One region of the Lysinibacillus sp. FSL K6-0102 genome, then DNA from elsewhere that is predicted to be linked to it. Evidence: riboswitches for the same ligand, from Rfam matches in the RefSeq annotation. Region 1 holds a riboswitch; the other holds the start of a gene.
The links. A riboswitch is a leader RNA that binds a small molecule or an ion and turns the genes downstream of it on or off. The one in region 1 is predicted to bind cyclic di-AMP.
Positions count from the first base shown of each region.

Region 2: it holds a riboswitch for cyclic di-AMP, as region 1 does, so the genes downstream of both, NYE73_RS16680 (TrkH family potassium uptake protein) here and NYE73_RS01425 (APC family permease) in region 1, are expected to answer to the same signal.

Region 1 is NZ_JBBOPH010000001.1:291,003-294,422, reverse strand. Features, by position in the region: gene NYE73_RS01425 (APC family permease) at 1-1,436, opposite strand, end outside; cyclic di-AMP (ydaO/yuaA leader) riboswitch at 1,555-1,704, opposite strand; gene NYE73_RS01420 (PepSY domain-containing protein) at 1,918-2,442, opposite strand; gene NYE73_RS01415 (PepSY domain-containing protein) at 2,533-3,204, opposite strand; gene NYE73_RS01410 (HAMP domain-containing sensor histidine kinase) at 3,201-3,420, opposite strand, start outside.
Region 2 is NZ_JBBOPH010000001.1:3,274,105-3,277,524, forward strand. Features, by position in the region: gene NYE73_RS16670 (NfeD family protein) at 1-185, opposite strand, end outside; gene rpsU (30S ribosomal protein S21) at 498-671, opposite strand; cyclic di-AMP (ydaO/yuaA leader) riboswitch at 924-1,065, shown strand; gene NYE73_RS16680 (TrkH family potassium uptake protein) at 1,182-2,519, shown strand; gene NYE73_RS16685 (potassium channel family protein) at 2,545-3,201, shown strand; gene NYE73_RS16690 (manganese catalase family protein) at 3,254-3,420, opposite strand, start outside.

The DNA of each region.
Region 1 (3,420 bases):
ACTGGCACAATGAAAACATTCCCCTCAATAGTAGCCAGTTCCTCATGATTTAATCTTAACTGTTCTCCAACAGCTTGATAATGTTGCTTAATGCGATGGAATACAAAAATAATAATTGGTAAAAAGATAAACACTGGCCATACTTGAGGCATTTTTGTCACAAAAAACATCATTGCCACGATGAAAGAGATAGCAGCCCCAATTGTATTGATCGTAAATTTTGCTACCCAGCCTTTAGGTTTTTCGCGCCACCATTTTCTCATCATTCCCGTTTGCGCTAATGTAAAGGGAATAAATACGCCTACTGCATAGAGCGGAATTAAATGCTCTGTGGCCCCGTCAAAAAGTATAATTAAAAAAATGGCTGCAATACCTAGCATTAAAATACCATTTGAATAGCCAAGACGGTCCCCACGAATTTGGAAGATTCGTGGGATAAAACCATCCTTCGATAAATTCACAGCAAGCAAGGGAAATGCTGAATATCCTGTGTTTGCGGCAAGTACTAAAATCATTGCCGTTGTCCCCTGTACAATATAATAAAGAAAATTCCGACCAACACTAGCTTCTGCTAGTTGGGAAACGACTGTTGCTTCTGCTGTTGGTGCAACGCCATAAAAATAAGCTAGACTAACAATCCCGATGAATAAAACGGCTAAAATGGCGCCCATTGCTAAAAGCGTTTTAGCAGCATTATTCGGGGCAGGATTTCTAAAATTAGGTATAGCGTTAGAAATAGCCTCTACTCCTGTTAACGCTGAGCTTCCTGAAGCAAATGCCTTTAATAAAATAAATAGGCTAATCCCTGCCACTGGTGTGCCAATCTTTGGATGTAGCTCTGCAGGCACCTGTCCAGTTGCCACATTATAGAGCCCAATCCCGATTAGCAACAGCATAACGCCTACAAATAGATAAACTGGGTACGCCAAGATAGAGGCTGACTCTGTTACACCTCGCAAGTTTAAAATCGTTAAGAAAATCACAAATATAATAGCAATGGGTACATTATAAGCATGAAGACTTGGAAATGCAGATGTAATGGCATCTGTCCCGGCCGACACACTTACTGCTACCGTTAAAATATAATCAACAAGCAAAGAACCCCCTGCAACAAGACCTGCATTCACGCCTAAATTTTCTCGTGATACGACATAGGCGCCTCCCCCATGTGGATAGGCGAAGATAACTTGACGATAGGATAAAATCAGTGCCACGAGTAGAATAACCACTCCAGCGGCAATAGGTAAAGAATACCAAAACGCCATTGTACCTACCGTCATTAGGACAATTAAAATTTGTTCTGGTCCATAGGCTACTGATGACAATGCATCTGATGATAATATGGCCAGTGCCTTTGTTTTACTTAGCTTTTGTTCCCCTAACGCATCGGATCTTAATGGTTTGCCGATTACATAACGTTTGAATGAGGATTTCATTGATAAACACCTTCTAGTTTCATAGAATGTGTTTCGCCTTTCTAAATTACATCAAAAAACGCCTACAAGTCATCACTAAATAAGACTTGTAGACGCTCATCCGTCTGCCAAGCTCCACTTTTCTGCTCTTAACGCTTACGAGGTTAGCTGTCGGATTCGGGCCTGAGTAGCCCTACTCCTCCACAAGGAAGAGATTCACCCCAAGAATGGCTATGCCATCCATCAAAATTGGTTCCCCCGCGTTTAGTTGCTTCAGCGATTTAGAAATTTGAAACTTTTATAATGATGTCATATTACGCCTGCTAATTGAAAAAGTAAAGAAGAAAATTTTTCTCTTTTTTGAGTAAAAGCATAGGCTTTTTTTGAACATATAAATAACCGCTTCTTAAAGAAAATTTCCTGAATACCTAGTCAATACCCACAATATAAACAATAAAAACTGCCTTAAAGGTATATTCTACCTTCAAGACAGCTCATTATATTAGTCATCAAAGCCTTGTTCAAAGTCGATAATGTTCCCAGAGACTGCATCCACATCTACTTCGTATTCATATTGACCGTCTTTCAGTTCAATTTCATATACACCATCATCAAGCTTAATTTTTGTCACTTTACCCTTTGCTTTTGTTTGGGCTGTCTTGATAGCCTGCTCTTTTGTAATTATTTTTGTTGTAGCAGTCGTAGCAGGAATATGATCATCCCAATCATCGTCATCTAGACGTTCCTTTTTCTGCTTGAGCAATTTTCCACTATAAGCATCAAATTTTAAATCATATTCTTCTGTATCTGTATACACCTCTACTTCATAATTAGAGCTAAACTGATTTTGGTCAAATTCGATATTGGCAACTGTACCATCCACTACCGCTAGAGCCTTCTTCTCAATTTCCTGCATGGATAAGACCTTTTTTTCTTGGGCATTTCCTGATAATAAAGTCGTCGAGCCAATCGCTGCACCCACTCCCAGTGTAATTACTAGTGCTGGAATCATGATCATTTTTTTCATGTTCATCTCTCCTTTGGTTTATCTAAACTTAGCTTACCAATTGAAGATGATAGAACAATAAGAGAAACATTAGAATTTCATGAGAATGATTTAATGATCGTCATCCCATGTTACAGACAGTACTTTTCCTGAAACAGCATGAATTTGAAATGTAGCTTCGTCCTCCTGCGTTTCAATCTCAACTAAATAGTAACCACCCTCTGGGGTTTCTTCAAAATCAACTGAATCCACTTCACCCTTTAATTGCTTAAGAGCTATTTGAATGGCCTGTTGTTCAGTAATAATAGGCTCTTCGATAGGTTGTTCTTGTGGCTCAACCTTTTTCTCAGCCAGTAGTTCGCCAGTATAACCATCAAACGTTAAATCCTTTTGAATTTCCTCATTTTCAACACGTACAGTGTAAATGGAGTCTGTAAGCATAACGCTTTCTATATCTCCATATTCCTTTTTAACCATTTGTCTGATCTGCTTTTCTGTTAAAAGTAATTTACTATGTCCTTCTTTCAGGATTAGATCAGTCACCTGTTGTGTCGTAACATCGAGTATAGCTGCATACTTGACATCGTCACGCGTAAAAAGCATTTCAAAGTTATTTCCTTGTTTTTCAACCTGTGTAACATGACCATTGTAGATAGTCTCAATATGCCGAATAGCCTGCGCTTCACTAAGAGGTTGAACGTAAAAATAACGATGTTGAACAAACCAAATTACTCCACTACAAAGAAGGATAATAACAACAATTACTAACATCCACTTTTTCATTGCTGTCCCTCCTTTGGTATACATAAAGTAAAGCTTGAGCCTTCCCCTAGCTTACTTTTCACATCTATCGTTATACCTAATTGTTGTGCCAGTTCGTGTGCTATTGCTAGCCCTAGCCCTGAACCACCTGTTTTACGATTACGATCCTCTGTTACACGATAGAAACGCTCAAACAAATGAGGAATATGCTCGACTGGAATACCAATACCAAAATCT
Region 2 (3,420 bases), 3.0 Mb from region 1:
TCTGCATTGTTTTCTTCAGCCTCTTTAAAAGCTCGTTCTAAAAATGCATGAAGTCCTCGCTCTACTTCATTATGAATCGGAACATGATAAACCTTATTACTGGCAAAAGCCGAAGTTAATGGAAACGCTAACAAAAAAGTCATCCATATCACTAGTAAATAGCTGAGGATTCTCCGTTTTCGCATCTTTTTCCCTCCCTTCTAACATGCCTCTCCTCTGTATATACGGTCAATCATGCGAAAAGTTTCACAAATCTTAAAAAATTTATTAATTATTTATTATTCGATCTAATGCCAATTACTAACACTTAGTATGTGCAAAAAAGCCGAATGAATCAAAGTGATTTCATTCGGCTTTTTCATATGTACGTAAAGTTGAGCAATGTAAAATACCTGAAATTAATCAAAAATGTGATTAATTTCAGGTATAACTTTGTCTGCTCAGTGAATCATACAATTGCGTGTTATGAACGTAGGGATTTTTAATGGGAAATTAAATTACCACTTACGTTTACGTGCAGCTTCTGATTTCTTTTTACGTTTTACGCTAGGTTTTTCGTAGAACTCGCGCTTTCTAACTTCTTGAATTGTACCACTTTTTGATACAGTACGTTTGAAGCGGCGAAGAGCATCTTCAAGCGATTCGTTTTTGCGAACGACAGTTTTTGACATCTCTCTTTCCCTCCCTCCGAACACACGTCAATACACAATTAGGCAAATCACCTTCTGTTGTGTACTAAAAAATTATATCGTATTGTCTAATAATGGTCAATAGAAAGTATGCGAAATTATCAAGTGAATTTTTGGTTTTATTTTTGCTCGAATTATTCATACACAATTCGCCCACAATAAAAATAATTACATTTTCTTAACAATTAAGGGGTTTACAAAAAATAGAATAAGGGCGTAGAATAATCACATTCAATTTCATATCGGCCAAATCTCAACTATTTGAGAACGGAGGAACCAATCTTTTGGGGTTAATTCTGCTTTAGCAGAAGGGATGAGAAAGCTCTTTCGCCATCCTACCCGTCAGCTAACTTCGTCGGCTAAAGCGAAGGAGGTCGTTATTGACCACCATTATTAGCATGCTTTCTACCCTTTTCATGCTCTAATCGTAGGTCTTTTTATTATGCCATCTAACAAACAGTTGTTTACTATTCAGAATTGAGGAAAAATTAAATGAACAATTTTAAAAGAGCATTAAATCCTCCCAAAGTTCTTGTATTGGGCTTTGCCCTCATCATTGCCATAGGTACGTTTCTTTTAACAATGCCATTTTCTACTGAGGATGGGAAGGGTTTGCCCTTTTTAGATGCTTTATTCACTGCTACATCAGCTACTTGTGTCACAGGTTTAATTGTAGTTGATACAGGTGATACCTTCTCTATTTTTGGCGAAGTGGTCCTTTTATTCTTAATCCAAATTGGCGGTTTAGGATTTATGACATTTGCCACATTATTATTTTTACTGCTTGGAAAGAAAATTTCATTAAAAGAAAGACTGCTGCTTAAAGAAGCATTTAATAATATCTCCATTGCTGGTCTTGTTCGATTAGTGAAAAGAATATTGCTCTTTACAGCATGTATTGAAATAATCGGTGGTCTAATTCTATCGATTCGTTTTTCTTTTGATATGCCTATTGGAAAGGCCCTTTATTTTGGATTTTTTCATGCCATATCCAACTTCAACAACGCGGGCTTCGATTTAATGGGTGGCTTTAACGGAATGACTGCCTATGTTGATGACCCCTTTGTTGTTTTCACCATCTGTGCTCTTATTACAATCGGTGGATTAGGCTTTATTGTGATGAATGAATTGTATGAATATCGTGTAACTAAAAGGCTTTCTGTCCATTCAAAAATAGTCTTAGTAACGACACTTTTGCTCACTGTTAGCGGAACCATTTTGATATTTTTGTTTGAGTATGGCAACCAAAAAACTCTTGGACCATTATCCGAATGGGGTAAAGTATTAGGTTCCCTTTACCAAGCGGTTACACCACGAACTGCTGGCTCCAATACACTGGCTATTGGGGACTTAACGCATTCTACATTATTTTTAATGATTCTTTTCATGTTTATTGGGGCAGGCTCTGGGTCGACTGCTGGAGGTATTAAAATCACAACCTTTGCTGTTTTAGTAGCTACTATGTGGTCACAAATTCGAGGAAAAGAAGATGTCGTTCTCTTTAAACGTAGAATTGTTACTGAAACTATCTTAAAGGCTTTGACGGTTACAATGTGTGGAGGATTAATTGTTGTAGTCGTGACGATTATTCTCAGTATCACGGAACAGCATCATAGCTTTATGATGTACTTATTTGAGGCTACCTCTGCGTTTGGTACTGTTGGTCTTTCGATGGGCCTAACTCCAGAGCTAACACCTGCTGGTCGTCTTCTTCTGATTATTACAATGTTCGCAGGAAGAGTAGGACCATTAACCATTGCTTTTGCCATTGCAAAACGAAGAAAAAAAGAGAGTTTCCGCCACCCAAAAGGAAATATTATGATTGGATAACCAAATGAGAGGAAGACAGAACGCTATGACCATTAAACAATACGCTGTGATTGGCTTAGGTAGATTCGGAACAAGCGTCGCTCGCAGATTGCATGAAGCTGGACAGGAAATATTAGGAATTGACATAAATGAAGAAAGAGTAGAGGATGCCGAACCCTATGTGACTCACGCTGTGGTTGCAGATACAACAGAAGAAAAAGCCTTAAAATCGATTGGTATTGGTAACTTCGATTGTGTTATCGTAGCGATCGGTAATGATATGCAATCTAGTATTTTAACCGTCTCTTTATTAAAAGAGCTAGGGATCAAAAAAGTGATCGCAAAGGCACTTGGTAAAAGACATGGGCAAGTGTTAGATAAAGTAGGAGCTGATTGGATTATTTACCCAGAAAGAGATATGGGTGAACGTGTAGCTAATCAACTCCTATCCCCAAATATGTTGAATTATATCGAATTATCAAAGGAATACAGCATTGAAGAAATTATGATTCCTTCCAAAATGGCTGGACAAAACCTTCGTGATTTAGACTTGCGCGCAAAATATAACGTCAGTGTAATTGCGATTGTGCGCGAAGGTGAAATTATTATCTCCCCTTCTCCTGAGCAAATTATTGAAAAGGAAGATTTATTAGTAATGATTGGTCATCGAAAAGATCTTAGCTTATTCTCAAATATTCAGTAACCGCAAAAAAGGCTGTGTCAAGTTCACCTTGATACAGCCTGCCATTTTTGTCTTAGAAAACTTTCTTTTGATCTCTATCATCTTTTAAAATTTCAACAGCCTCTCTAAAGCGCTGGGAATGAACAATTTCCCGTTCACGTAAAAACTTCAAGCTATCATTTAAATCCGTATCATCTGATAAGTCAATAATCCATTGGTATGTGGCACGTGCCTTTTCTT